One region of the Saccharothrix sp. BKS2 genome, then DNA from elsewhere that is predicted to be linked to it. Evidence: riboswitches for the same ligand, from Rfam matches in the RefSeq annotation. Region 1 holds a riboswitch; each other region holds the start of a gene.
The links. A riboswitch is a leader RNA that binds a small molecule or an ion and turns the genes downstream of it on or off. The one in region 1 is predicted to bind glycine.
Positions count from the first base shown of each region.

Region 2: it holds a riboswitch for glycine, as region 1 does, so the genes downstream of both, gcvP (aminomethyl-transferring glycine dehydrogenase) here and gcvT (glycine cleavage system aminomethyltransferase GcvT) in region 1, are expected to answer to the same signal.
Region 3: it holds a riboswitch for glycine, as region 1 does, so the genes downstream of both, gcvH (glycine cleavage system protein GcvH) here and gcvT (glycine cleavage system aminomethyltransferase GcvT) in region 1, are expected to answer to the same signal.

Region 1 covers NZ_JAUQOL010000008.1:132,703-137,453, forward strand. Annotated here, with positions in the region: gene glyA (serine hydroxymethyltransferase) at 90-1,355, opposite strand; gene gcvT (glycine cleavage system aminomethyltransferase GcvT) at 1,372-2,472, opposite strand; glycine riboswitch at 2,584-2,674, opposite strand; glycine riboswitch at 2,676-2,767, opposite strand; gene Q5530_RS18540 (DUF3817 domain-containing protein) at 2,830-3,132, opposite strand; gene Q5530_RS18545 (hypothetical protein) at 3,148-3,534, opposite strand; gene Q5530_RS18550 (helix-turn-helix transcriptional regulator) at 3,851-4,336, opposite strand; gene Q5530_RS18555 (hypothetical protein) at 4,526-4,687, opposite strand.
Region 2 covers NZ_JAUQOL010000010.1:101,987-106,737, reverse strand. Annotated here, with positions in the region: gene gcvP (aminomethyl-transferring glycine dehydrogenase) at 1-2,314, opposite strand, end outside; glycine riboswitch at 2,463-2,552, opposite strand; gene Q5530_RS22115 (MerR family transcriptional regulator) at 2,776-3,351, opposite strand; gene Q5530_RS22110 (bifunctional nuclease family protein) at 4,041-4,514, opposite strand; gene Q5530_RS22105 (MerR family transcriptional regulator) at 4,661-4,751, opposite strand, start outside.
Region 3 covers NZ_JAUQOL010000023.1:73,952-78,702, forward strand. Annotated here, with positions in the region: gene Q5530_RS34935 (ABC transporter ATP-binding protein) at 1-66, opposite strand, end outside; gene Q5530_RS34940 (hypothetical protein) at 115-525, opposite strand; gene Q5530_RS34945 (hypothetical protein) at 531-713, opposite strand; gene ald (alanine dehydrogenase) at 1,056-2,162, opposite strand; glycine riboswitch at 2,357-2,452, shown strand; gene gcvH (glycine cleavage system protein GcvH) at 2,576-2,956, shown strand; gene Q5530_RS34960 (L-serine ammonia-lyase) at 2,959-4,323, shown strand; gene cutA (divalent-cation tolerance protein CutA) at 4,604-4,751, shown strand, end outside.

The sequences.
Region 1 (4,751 bases):
CGCGGAACGCCCTGATCCCCCGGCTGGGGTTGGCCGGGGGATCAGGGCGTTGCGTGGCGGGCGCCGGGGTCAGGGAACCCGGACCGCCCTCACAGGTTCGGGTACAGCGGGTGCTTGGCCGCCAGCACGTCCACGCGCGCCCGCAGCTCCGCCAGGTCCGGCGACGGCTGGAGGGCGGCCGCGACGACGTCGGCCACCTCGGTGAAGTCCGCCGCGCCGAAACCGCGCGTGGCCAGGGCGGGCGTGCCGATGCGCAGGCCGGAGGTGACCATCGGCGGGCGGGGGTCGTTCGGCACCGCGTTGCGGTTGACCGTGATGCCGACCTCGTGCAGCCGGTCCTCCGCCTGCTTGCCGTCCAGTTCGGACGCCACCAGGTCGACCAGCACCAGGTGCACGTCCGTGCCGCCGGTGAGCACCTTCACCCCGGCCGCGGCCGCGTCGGGCTGCGACAGGCGCTCGGCGAGGATCTTCGCGCCCTCGACCGTGCGGCGCTGGCGGTCGACGAACTCCGGCGACGCGGCGTGCTTGAACGCCACCGCCTTGCCCGCGATCACGTGCTCCAGCGGGCCGCCCTGCTGGCCCGGGAACACCGCCGAGTTGATCTTCTTGGCGAGGTCGGCCTCGTTGGTCAGGATCACCCCGCCGCGCGGGCCGCCCAGCGTCTTGTGCGTGGTGGTGGTCACCACGTGCGCGTGCGGCACCGGGCTGGGGTGCAGGCCCGCCGCCACCAGGCCGGCGAAGTGCGCCATGTCCACCATCAGGTAGGCGCCGACCTCGTCGGCGATGCGGCGGAACTCCGCGAAGTCCAGCTGGCGCGGGTAGGCCGACCAGCCGGCCACGATCAGCTTCGGCCGGTGCTCCAGGGCCAGCCGCTCGACCTCGGCCATGTCGACCCGGCCGTCGGACTCGGCCACGTGGTAGGGCACGACGTGGTAGAGCTTGCCGGAGAAGTTGATCCGCATGCCGTGGGTCAGGTGGCCGCCGTGCGCCAGGTCCAGGCCCAGGATCGTGTCGCCGGGCTGGAGCAGGGCGAACATCGCGCACGCGTTGGCCTGCGCGCCCGAGTGCGGCTGCACGTTGGCGAAGCCCGCGCCGAACAGCTCCTTGACCCGCTCGATGGCCAGCCGCTCGACGACGTCGACGTTCTCGCAGCCGCCGTAGTAGCGGCGGCCCGGGTAGCCCTCGGCGTACTTGTTGGTCAGCACCGACCCCTGCGCCTGGAGCACCGACACCGGCGTGAAGTTCTCGGAGGCGATCATCTCCAGCGTGCTCTGCTGCCGGTGCAGCTCGGCGGCCACCGCGTTCGCGACCTCCGGGTCGAACTCCGCGAGGGACGTGGTGAAGTGCTCGGACATGTGGATCTTTCTCCTGTCAGCTGGTGCGCTTGTAGAACGGCAGGGCGACGACCTCCACCGGCTCGTGCTTGCCCCGGACGTCGACGAACAGCGGCGTGCCCGGCCGGGTGTGGTCGACGGCCACGTAGGCCATCGCCACCGAGTAGCCCAGCGTCGGCGACAGGGCGCCGCTGGTGACCTCGCCGATCGGGTCGCCCGCCGCGTCCAGCACCGGGTAACCGTGCCTCGGCGCGCGGCGCGAGGTGGTCTTCAGGCCGACCAGGGCGGTGTCCACGCCCCGCTCGGCGGCGGCGGCCAGCGCCTCGCGGCCGACGAAGTCGCCCGGCTTGTCGAGCTTGACCACCCGGCCCAGGTTCGCGTGGAACGGGGTGCGGCCCCGGCCCAGCTCGTTGCCGTACAGCGGCATCCCCGCCTCCAGGCGCAGGGTGTCGCGGCAGCCCAGGCCGGCGGGCCGCAGGTCGTGCGGCGCGCCCGCCTCCAGCAGCGCCCGCCACACGGGTGCGGCGTTGTCGGGGGCGGTGAACAGCTCGAAGCCGTCCTCGCCGGTGTAGCCGGTGCGGGCGAGCAGCACGGGCCGGCCCGCCACCTCGGTCCGGTAGGAGGCGTAGTACTTGACCGTCGACAGGTCGGTGGGGGTGAGGCCGGCGAGGATCGCGGTGGAGTTCGGGCCCTGCACGGCCAGCAGGGCGTAGTCCGCGGACCGGTCCTCGACGGTGGTGTCGAAGCCCGCGGCGCGCTCGACCAGCGCCCCGTGCACGACGGCCGCGTTGGAGGCGTTGGCCACGACCAGGTACTCCTGCTCGCCCAGGCGGTAGACGATCAGGTCGTCGACCACGCCGCCGTCGGCCTCGCAGATCATCGTGTAGCGGGCGCGGCCGACGCCGATCGCGGAGGCGTGCCCGACCAGGGCGTGGTCCAGCGCGGCGCCCGCCCCGGGCCCGGTGAGCACGATCTCGCCCATGTGGGTCAGGTCGAACAGACCCGCCGACGTGCGCACGGCGTGGTGCTCGGCCAGCTCGCTGTCGTAGCGCAGCGGCATCCGCCAGCCCGCGAAGTCGGTGAACATGGCGCCCAGCGCCTCGTGCTCGGCGTGCAGCGGCGTGCGGCGGCTTTCCATCGGGCGGGGTCCTCCCTGGGTGCGGACATGCCGGTAGCGCCGACCGGTCGGGTCGGCGGGGCACGGGTGAAGGATGGCACGGTCCACCGGAGACTCCTCGTCGAGTGAGCCTCCCCCTCTGTCATGAGCCTGAGAGCTTCGCCGCCGTGGGGCGGCTTGCACCGTGGGCGAGGCGCGCCGGGGCGCCTGCTTTCCAGAGTTGCCCACGTCGGCGGTAGCTGTGCCTGAGAGATTCCGGGGAGGAGTTGCTCCTTCGGCGCCCCGGCTTGCCCGGGGACTCTCCCGCTCGACGTCGATGGCCGTGTTCAGTTGGTACCGCCAGACGCTAGGCGGGCCCGGGGGTCCGGTCAACCCTGGTCACAGGGCCTTGCCGGTCCGGACGCCCTCCACGACCCTGCGCTCGGCGTAGAACGACACGAACGGGATCGTGCCGGCGAGCAGCACCAGGGCCGTGCCCTTGATCGACCAGCGGGCCTTGAGCGCCAGGTCGACGGTCAGCACCAGGTAGACCGCGTAGAGGAAGCCGTGCACCGGGCCGACGACCCGCATCATGGTCTCGGAGTCGCCCACGTACTTGGCGAACATGGCCGCCACGAGCAGCAGCAGGCCGACACCGACCACGTAAGCCATGAACCGGAACCTGGTCAACGCGCCGTCCATCGCCCTACCCCTGCCTCACCGCTGGTCCCGCGCGTGCAACTCGGCGAGCATCCGGTTGTAGGCCGCCAGCTCGTCGTCCTGGTCTTCGCGCGCTCTCCTGACGGGCCCAACCGTAACGACCCGCTCCACCGGCTCCGCCACCGGCTCCTCGGGTCGGTCGTCGGTCGGTGAACCGGCCGCCTCCGCCTTGCGCCGGGCGTCCAGCTTGCGGATGCGCCACACCATGAAGGCGGGGAAGAGGCCGAACAGGGGCCACTGGAAGACGTAGCCGAGGTTCTGGAACGTGCCGCCGGCCCGGGAGAACCGCTCCCACTGCCAGTAGGCCAGACCGCAGCACACGATCAGGGAGGCCACGCAGACCAGCGCGATGGCGACTCGCTTGGGGGTGATGAGGCCCGGCACGCCTCCAGGGTACTTCGCCCGCCGGGGTACTTCGCCCGCCGGACCGGGTCGGCGGTCGGGTTTGCCGGTCTTGCCGGTTCACCCGCGCGCACGGGTCGGTGGGGCTGGGGCCGGGGTTTCCGGACCGGGGATCCCGAGCGGCGACTGGGCCGGGCGGGGATCCCGGGGGATCCCGGACGGGGTCCGGGGTGGAGATCCCGGAGGGGATCCGGTTGCGGATCCCGGTCGGGGTCTCGGGCGAGGGCTCCTCCCACAGGAGCCCGTCCCTCGGGCGTGGGCTCCCTGACCACAGGAGCCCGTCCCTTCTTCGATCGGACTAGGCGACGCCGTCCCGGCGTTGCCTCTGCAACCTGGCCACGCACCAGGCCGCCGCACTCCCCCGACGCAGGTGCTGGAGCACCGTCATCGGCCCGAGCCGACGACCGAGGTCGGCGGGCGAGAGCCCGGCCGCCCGGTAGTCCAGAGCGCGCTGGTCCAGCGGGCTGATGCCCGCGTCCCACCACTGCTCCGCCTCGGACAGGTCGCCCACCAGCTGCCAGTAGCTGGCCGCGGCCGCGAGCAGGGCCTCGGGCACCTCGGGCGCCCGCTTCCGCATCGCCGCCACGTAGGCGGGGTCCGCGGACTCGACCCGCACCAGGCCCCGGGGACCACCACTCGCCCGCTGCACGGGGATTCCCGGAGAGGGCGGGGCTTCCGCGAGCCACGCGTCCTTGATCCGGTTCACCTCCTGCATCTCGGCGTCGTCCGAGCGCTCAGCCGCCCACTGCCTCAGCAGCTCGTCGACTCCGGAGTCCTCGACCATTCTGCCTCCTCGTCGGTCGAAGATCAGCCAATGCAGCGCACCGTATTAGCGGGTACCGACAACCGCTAGACCCCGGTTTGTCAAAAACCCTGTTACCAGCGCGTTATAGCCCTCATTCCACCCGTACGGTCCAACGAAGAGGCCCTGATGTCACCGACCGTCACCGCATTGAGCGGACCGGCCGTGGGGCTAGGCGAAGAGGCTGCGGACGAAGGTGATGATCGACTCTGCGCCCTGCTCAAGCCACCCGAGGCCGGTGCGCACACCTTCGGCCGACTCGTTCGGCTGGGTGATCAGGAGGAACAGCACCAGCGCGACCGCCGCCAGCGTCAGCACCTTCTTGACGTTCACTGATCGGTCTCCGTCCGTTCACAAGGCAGGGCCGGCAGGTGCCGTGCCCGTCGCGTCACCCGAC
Region 2 (4,751 bases), on a different contig from region 1:
ACGCCCACGAGATCGGCAGGATCGACGCCGAGCCCCACGGCGCGCCGCTGATCGGGCCCACGCCGGTCTCCGGACCCGCGGCGGGCTGGAGCGGGTGGTTGGGCAGGAACGGCGCCAGGTGCGCCCGCACGCCGATCGGGCCGACACCGGGGCCGCCGCCGCCGTGCGGGATGCAGAACGTCTTGTGCAGGTTCAGGTGGGACACGTCCGAGCCGAACCTGCCGTACCGCGCCAGGCCGATCAGGGCGTTGAGGTTCGCGCCGTCCACGTACACCTGGCCGCCGGCGTCGTGCACCAGCCCGCACACCTCGCGCACGGTGTCCTCGTACACGCCGTGCGTCGACGGGTAGGTGATCATGATGGCGGCCAGGTCGTCGCGGTGCGCCTCGACCGTCTCGCGCAGGTGCCCCAGGTCGACGTTGCCCTTGTCGTCGCACTTGACCACCACGACCCGCATCCCCGCCATCACGGCCGACGCGGCGTTGGTGCCGTGCGCGCTGGACGGGATCAGGCACACGTCGCGGTGCACGTCGCCGTTGGCGCGGTGGTAGGCGCGGATGGCCAGCAGGCCCGCGAACTCGCCCTGGCTGCCCGCGTTGGGCTGGATCGACACCGCGTCGTAGCCGGTGACCTCGGCGAGCCACCGCTCCAGGTCGCCGATCAGCTCCAGGTACCCGGCGGCGTCCCCGACCGGCGCGAACGGGTGCAGCTCGGCGAACTCCGGCCAGGTGATGGGCTCCATCTCGGCCGCGGCGTTGAGCTTCATCGTGCACGAGCCCAGCGGGATCATGCTGCGGTCCAGCGCCACGTCCTTGTCCGACAGCGACCGCAGGTAGCGCAGCAGCGCGGTCTCCGAGCGGTGGGTGTGGAACACCGGGTGGGTCAGGTAGTCGGAGGTGCGGCGCAGGTCGACGGGGATGCCGTCGGCGGTGTCGGCGTCCAGGGCGTCCACGTCGGTCACGGTGACGCCGAACGCCCGCCACACCAGCCGCAGGTGCTCGCGCGTGGTGGTCTCGTCGCAGGCGATGGAGACCACGTCGTCGTCCACCCGCCACAGGTTCACGCCCAGCTCGCGCGCCGCGGCCACGACCTCGGCGGCCCGGCCCTCGACGCGGGCCCGCACGGTGTCGAAGAACTCGCCGTGCACCACCTCCACGCCGGCCTCGCACAGGCCCGCGGCCAGCACGGTCGCCATCCGGTGGGCGCGGGTCGCGATCGCCTTCAGGCCCTCCGGGCCGTGGTAGACCGCGTACATCGAGGCGATCACGGCCAGCAGGACCTGCGCGGTGCAGATGTTGCTGGTCGCCTTCTCGCGGCGGATGTGCTGCTCGCGGGTCTGGAGCGCCAGCCGGTAGGCAGGGTCGCCGTCGGCGTCCACGGACACGCCCACCAGGCGGCCCGGCAGCTGCCGCTCCAGGCCCTGGCGCACCGCCATGTAGCCGGCGTGGGGGCCGCCGAAGCCCATCGGCACGCCGAATCGCTGGGTGGTGCCGACCACGACGTCCGCGCCGATCTCGCCCGGCGGGCGCAGCAGCGTCAGCGCCAGCAGGTCGGCGACGACGACGGCCTGCGCGCCGGCCCGGTGGATCTCCTCGACGACGGACGCGTGGTCGAGGACCGCGCCGGACGCGCCGGGGTAGGACAGCAGCACGCCGAAGAAGTCGCCGCCCAGGCCGAGGCCCTCCAGGCCCTGCGACAGGTCGGCGGTGACGACCTCGATGCCCAGCGGCTCGGCGCGGGTCTCGATGACGGCGAGGGTCTGCGGCAGCGTGTCGGCGTCGACCACGAACCGGTTCGACTTCGCCCGGCCCGCGCGGCGGACCAGCGTCATCGCCTCGGCGGCGGCCGTGGACTCGTCGAGCATGGACGCGTTGGCCACGGGCAGGCCGGTGAGGTCGCCGACGACGGTCTGGAAGTTCAGCAGGGCCTCCAGCCGGCCCTGGGAGATCTCCGGCTGGTAGGGCGTGTACGCGGTGTACCAGGCAGGGTTCTCCAGCACGTTGCGGCGGATCACCGGCGGCGTGGTGGTGCCGTAGTAGCCCAGGCCGATCATCTGGGTCATCGGGCGGTTGCGGGCCGCCAGGGCGCGCAGCTCGGCCAGGGCCTCGGTCTCGGTGGCGGGCGCGGGCAGGTCCAGCACCAGTTCGCGCTCGCGGATCGAGTCGGGCACGGCGCGCTGGGCCAGCTCCTCCAGGGAGCCGACGCCGATCACGTCGAGCATCCGCGACAGCTCGGCGGGCCGGGGGCCCACGTGCCGGTCGGCGAAGGGGGTGCCGTGCTCAAGAGCGGCGAGGGGGATGCGGTCCTGCGTCATGAAGCGCCTCCGGGCTGCGGGCAGACTCCTGCCGTGGCCCTCCCCCTCTGTCTCCCGCCCGTCGCCGGGCGCCTGAGAGCTTCACCCGGTGGTGACCGGGCTTGCACCGTCGGCGGGGTCGGTGGCCCGACCCGCTTTCCAGAGGCGTCTCACCCACGCGGTCCTTGCGCCTGAGAGGTTCCGGGGAGGATTTGCTCCTTCGGCGCCGAGCGGGCTCGGACTCTCCCGCGCGGGATAAAGCGACTGCGCGCGAATCGTACCCAACCGGGACGCCGCCGGTCCTGCCGGCGCGACGTGGATCTCATCACCTGGACAGCGGGGTTTGAGCGGGTTTTCCAGCGGGCACATTCCTGGTACCCGGCTGTAACAGGTCGTATTCGCGCCGTGCCCGATCCGCGGTTCCGCTCACCCCGCCGCCGGCCTTTTCCGCTTTCGCGCCCGGCGGTCCCCCGCGGACGCTCTCAGCCGGTGGCCCGGGTGCGCCTGCGGCGCGACAGCTCGTCGTTGGAGGCCGCCACGACCTCGGCGCCGTCGGCGCGCTCGGCGGGGAACTCGTGGATGGTGCCGCTGATCTCCCGCATGGCGCCGCTGACCGCGATGCCGAACACGCCCTGGCCGCCCTGGAGCAGGTCGACGACCTCCTCGGGCGAGGTGCACTCGTAGACCGTGGTGCCGTCGCTGAACAGCGTGATGCGGGCCAGGTCCTGCACGCCGCGGCGGCGCAGGTGGTCGACCGCGACCCGGATGTTCTGGAGCGAGACGCCGGTGTCCAGCAGCCGCTTGACGACCTTCAGGACGAGGATGTCCTTGAACGAGTACAGGCGCTGGCTGCCGGAGCCGTGGGCGCTCCTTATGGTCGGGCTGACCAGGTCCGTGCGGGCCCAGTAGTCCAGCTGGCGGTAGGTGATGCCCGCGATCTGGCACGCGGCCGGGCCGCGGTACCCGACCAGCTCGTCCGGCAGCGAGGAGTCCGGGAACAGCTCGCCCTGTTCGCCGGAGCCGGAGCCCGCCCGGATGATGGGCGCTTCCTGGACCACGCCTGCCTCCCCTCGGTCCGGCCACGACGACCGGCGACCAACGTGAAGCCGCCGCGGTGCCTGAATCACACCGTGGCAATTCACCTGAGCTCGACGGTAAGACCGGGTAGGGGGCAGGTCAACGCGACGCGCGGGACGCGTCTGACCTCAACCTGAGGTAGAGGTTGAGAGAGTCGGCCGTTGTAAGCCATTCGGGTGACGTTTAGTGATCGTTTAGCGGCGGAAAGCTGACGTTGTGTAATCCAGAAGTGTGACACCGGGGGGTGGCACGCGGGGTTGATCCACAACGCACCGCACACACCCGCGAGGGGTTCGGCCGCTGGTCGGACCTCTCGCAGGTGGTACTCGCCCGGCGCGGGTGGAGGGTCGGCGGCGGGGGTTTGACGGGGGTCGGCGCGGGGGCCTCCGGCGGCCGGCGCGGGCCGGGGAGGCGGCCTCCCGGAAGTTCGCCCGACCGGTGGGCACGGCGGGCGGGGCCTGAACGCCACCGTCCGGGTCCGGGTCGGCGTGGCGGGACCGCACACCCGGGGCCCACGCACCACACCGGGACCGCTCACCACGCTCGTCCACCGGCGGAGCCGGTCGGTGTGGCGGGGGGACACCGGGGCCGGGCCGTCCCGGCCCGAGAAGCACGACAGGGCCCCCGCACGGGGACCCTGTCGACGAGATGACGGGAGAGCCGGCACCGCTCAGGTGTCGGCACCCCGGAAGTCCTCCGGCGACACGGAGTCGAGGAACTCGCGGAACTTCTCGACCTCGTCCTCCTGCTCGTCCGGGATGATCAGCCCCGCCTCGGCCAGCACGGACTCCTCCGCGTGGATGGGCACGCCGACCCGCAGCGCGAGCGCCACCGAGTCGCTGGGCCGCGCGGACACCCGCACGTCGCCGTCGAACACCAGCTCCGCGAAGTAGGTGCCCTCCTGGAGGTCGGTGATCCGCACCTGCTCCAACTGCCGCCCGAGAGCGCCGATGACGTCCTTGAGCAGGTCGTGGGTCAGCGGGCGGGCCGGGCGCACGCCCTGCTGCTCCAGCGCGATCGCGGTGGCCTCGACGGACCCGATCCAGATCGGCAGGTACCGCTCGCCCTCGGTTTCGCGCAGCAGCAGGATCGGCTGGTTGGCGGGCAGTTCCACCCGCACACCCACGACGCGCATCTCGCTCATCGGGTCTCGCCTCCCTCAGCGCGCTGAAATCCTGGCGTCCCCGCTGTATGAACGAGGATCCCCCAAGTACCCTTTCGACGCTACCCGCCAAGCGGGCCCCGTGCGCAACCGCCCGCCCGCTCCGGCATCACGATGCGGACACTTGTTCACCTCGACGAAACGCGCTTACCTGCGACATCGCGCAACCCGACCTCGACCAGCAGCGCGTGCAGCGTGACCGAGAGCGCCGTCAGCTCG
Region 3 (4,751 bases), on a different contig from region 1:
CGCCGCGACCGGACCGAACTGCTTGGTCAAGCCCTGCACCACGATGCGGCCACTGCCGTCGTGCACGCGTCCTCCCGGATTGCTCCTACCGGGGGTCATCCTGCCTTAGCGGGATCACTCGGGGAGGGCGTGTCGCGGTTTCGACACCACCGCGGGGAGCTCGGTGGTCGCCTCCGGGTCGCCCGAGCGGCGCGGCGCCCGCGGCGGCGAGCGGCGCGGTGGCGTGCGCAACCCCCGGCGCTCGCGGCGGCGCTCGCGGTGCGAGGCGCCCTCGCCGATGAGGTGCTGGTGCGCCATCGCCCACACCTGGCACGGCCACTTCTTGTTCCGCAGCACGCCGGGGCACACCCGGCAGCGGCTGTCCGGATCCGGTTGGTGCACGGTCAGCAGCAGCCGCCAGCCGTCGGCCAGGCGGTGGATCTCGGCGCGCGCGAGCGGCACCAGCGCTTCGTCCACGCCGCGCTCGGCGACCTCGTCGAGCAGGGCCAGCCGGCGCAGCACGGCGGCCCGCAGCGCTTCGTCCACGCCGCTCACATCCTGTCCGCGGCCTGGTCGAGCAGGCGGTGCAGTCGTCGGGTCTGGGTGACGGACATCACAGCGGACTCTCCGGGCGGGGCGACCAGGAGCACCCGGTCGTCCTCGACGATCACGGTCATGGACCGGTCGCGCCCGAACGGGTCGTGGCAGTCGATCCAGCCCTGGGGTTCGGCCATCGGGACTCCGATCGGGATTGGCGCGGCGCCTCGCCGCGCGAGCGGACGACCCCGCTGCGTAGCCGCGGGGGTTCCCAGTCCTGTCCATCGGCCGACGAGGCGCCGTGACTTACCCGTTACCCGCCATGTTCACCCTTTCGCTTGAGCGATGCGCACGCACCGTGGTTCACCGGGCGGGTGCTGTCGGCCGGACCGGTGGGCCCGCTGGGCACGGACCCCCGACTCCGGCTAGGATTGGCAGCGCGGCCCGCTCCCAGTGACCCCCAGGCTGGTTGAGCGGGCCGCCTTTCACGTCGAGGGCCCCGCTCACGTTCGGTGAGCGGGGCCCTCTCCTTCCCGGGATCAGATCGCGAGCGCGGTGTGCTCCAGGTCGTGGGCCTGCGCCACCGGCAGGTTGGTCAGCGCGCCCTCGTGCGCGTTCAGGCCCAGCGCCAGCGACGCGTCCGCGCGCAGCGCCTCCCGCCAGCCCCGGTCGGCCAGCGCCACGGCGTGCGGCAGGGTCGCGTTGGTCAGCGCGTAGGTCGAGGTGCGCGGCACCGCGCCGGGCATGTTGGCCACGCAGTAGAAGACCGACTCGTGCACCGGGTAGGTCGGGTCGGCGTGCGTGGTGGGCCGCGAGTCGGCGAAGCAACCGCCCTGGTCGATCGCGATGTCCACCAGCACCGAGCCGGGCTTCATCTGCGCCACCAGCTCGTTGGACACCAGCTTCGGGGCCTTGGCGCCGGGCACCAGCACCGCCCCGATCACCAGGTCGGCCTCGCGCACGGCCTGCTCGACCGCGTAGCGGCTGGACGTGACGGTGCGCAACCGGCCCTGGAACAGGGCGTCGACGTGCCGCAGCCGGTCGATGTTGGTGTCCAGGATCTCGACGTCCGCGCCCATGCCCGCGGCGATGGTGGCCGCGTTCAGGCCCGCCACGCCGCCGCCGATGACGACCACGCGCGCCGGGTGCACGCCGGGCACGCCGCCGGGCAGCATCCCGCGGCCCCCGGAGGGCTTCATCAGCGCGAACGCGCCCACCTGCGGCGCCAGCCTGCCCGCGACCTCGGACATGGGCGCGAGCAGCGGCAGCGCGCCGTTCGGGGTCTGCACGGTCTCGTAGGCGATGGCCGTGGTGCGGGACGCCAGCAGCGCCTCGGTCAGCGGCCGGTCGGCGGCCAGGTGCAGGTAGGTGAACAGGACCTGGCCCTCGCGCAGCCGGGGGTACTCCTCGGCGATCGGCTCCTTGACCTTGAGCACCAGCTCGCCCTCGGACCACACGTCGTCCACGCCCGCGAGCACCTTCGCGCCCGCGGCGAGGTACTCCTCGTCGGGGATGGCCGAACCGAGCCCGGCGCCCGCCTCCACGTAGACCTCGTGGCCGCGGGTGGTCAGCTCGTGGGCGCCCGCCGGGGTCAGCGCGACGCGGTACTCGTGGTTCTTGATCTCGCGGGGGACTGCGATCCGCACGGTGGGCTCCTTCGGCCGTCGTTGCACCAAAGGTCGGGTACCCGGAACGCGGTGTCATCGTGCCCGCGGCACCAACGGCCGGGGGGTCGGTTGTGCCGGGAGGACAAGTCGTGCGGCGCGTTGACACCCTCCCGCCCGCCACCTAGCGTGCGGACAGCCAACTGAACATCGGCCGCGGCGTCGCGTGAGGCGCCGGAACCCGCGCGGGAGAGACCCCAGGTGTGTCGCCTGGGGCGCCGAAGGAGCAAGCACCCCGCACACTCTCAGGCAGCGAGAACCGCTCGGGTGAGGCGACTCTGGAAAGCGTGCCCCACGGCGCGCACCAACGGTGCAAGCCGCAGCTTCGTGCGGCGAAGCTCTCAGGTCCCAGGACAGAGTGGGGGAACCAGGACCACCACCCAGGGAGCGCTGTCGTGACCTTTCCGGAGAAGCTGCTGTACACCCCCGAGCACGAGTGGGTCGACTGGGTGCCGGGCACCCCGGACCCGGTGGCGGTCGGCATCACCTCGTACGCGGCCGGGTCGATGGGCGACATCGTGTTCGTCGACCTGCCGGCGGCGGGCACCAGGGTGACCTCCGGCGAGGTGTGCGGTGAGCTGGAGTCCACCAAGTCGGTCAGCGAGCTGTACGCGCCGGTCACCGGCGAGGTCGTCGAGGTCAACCCGGCCGTGGTCGCCGACCCGTCGCTGGTCAACAACGACCCGTACGGGCGCGGCTGGCTGTTCAAGGTGGCGGTCGAGGAGGCCACCGGCCTGCTGACCGCGGCGAAGTACGCGGAACTGACCGAGGGCTGATCGTGACGATCAGCGTGTTCGACCTGTTCTCCGTGGGCATCGGGCCGTCCAGCTCGCACACGGTCGGCCCGATGCGGGCGGCGACGATGTTCGCCGCCAGGCTGCGCCCCGCGCTCGCGTCCGTGGACCGGGTGCGGGTGGAGCTGTTCGGGTCGCTCGGGGCGACCGGCCACGGCCACGGCAGCCCGAAGGCGGTGCTGCTCGGGCTGGAGGGGCACCGCCCGGAGGAGGTCGACCCCTCGGCGGCCGAGGTCCGGGTGGCCGAGATCCGCGCGACCGGGCGGCTCCGGCTGGGCGGTGAGCGGGAGATCGCCTTCGCCGAGGACGGCGACCTGGTCATGCACCGGCGCAAGTCCCTGCCGCTGCACCCCAACGGGATGAGCTTCACGGCCTACGCGGGTTCGGCGGTGGTGGACTCGGCGGTGTACTACTCGGTCGGCGGTGGGTTCGTGGTCGACGAGACGGCCACCGGGACCGACCGGATCAAGCCGGACCAGACGCCGGTGGCGCACCCGTTCAAGACCGGTGACGAGCTGCTGGCCCGCACCCGCGAGTCCGGGCTGTCGATCAGCGAGGTGATGCTCGCCAACGAGCGGTCGTGGCGGGACGAGGCCGACATCCGGGGCGGCCTGCTGCACATCTGGCAGGTGATGCAGGACTGCGTCGAGCGGGGCTGCACGGAGTCCGGCGTGCTGCCCGGCGGGCTCAAGGTCCGGCGGCGGGCCGCGGAGATGCGGCAGCTGCTGGCGGCCGAGCACTACGCCACCGACCCGCTGCGGGTGATGGACTGGGTGACGCTGTTCGCGCTGGCGGTGAACGAGGAGAACGCCGCGGGCGGCCGGGTGGTGACGGCCCCGACCAACGGCGCGGCCGGCATCGTGCCCGCGGTGCTGCACTACTACAGGCGGTTCGTGCCGGGCGCGTCGGACGACGGCGTGGTGCGCTTCCTGCTGACCGCGGGTGCCGTCGGCGTGCTGTTCAAGGAGAACGCGTCGATCTCGGGGGCCGAGGTGGGCTGCCAGGGCGAGGTCGGCTCGGCCTGCTCGATGGCGGCCGGCGGGCTGGCCGAGGTGCTGGGCGGGACGCCGGAGCAGGTGGAGAACGCGGCCGAGATCGCCATGGAGCACAACCTCGGGCTGACCTGCGACCCGATCGGCGGCCTGGTGCAGATCCCGTGCATCGAGCGCAACGCGCTGGCGTCGATCAAGGCGATCACGGCGGCGCGGATGGCGCTGCGGGGGGACGGGTCGCACTTCGTGTCGCTGGACAAGGTCATCAAGACCATGCGGGAGACCGGCCGGGACATGAAGGACAAATACAAGGAGACGGCGCGCGGCGGGCTGGCCGTGAACGTCATCGAGTGCTGAGGAACGGCGTCTGAACAGCGCGGATGCCTTGCGTTGTTGCTCGGTGGTCCCCGACGCTGCCCGACGTCCCACGGCCTGGTCTTGACCCAGGTGCGACGGGCCCCACCCTGGTGTTGAGGGGTGGGGCCCGCCGCGCGTCGGGGGTCTGGATTTCGTTGCAGCGCAACCACTTCCGGTGGCAAGGTGGCGGAGCCGCTGCGGCAGTCGATCGCCGGGACCGGCCCGATCCAGCCGCGGGGCTGCGCGATCGTCCCGATATATCCATGTCGAAGGAGAAGACGTGACCGGTGACCACCTGGTCGTTATCTCGACGACCGACAGTGCCGAAGAAGCCGAATCGCTGAGTAAACTGATCGTAGCTGCGCGCTTGGCCGCTTGCGTGCAGATCAGCAGCCCTATCCGAAGCATCTACCGCTGGGAGGGCGCTG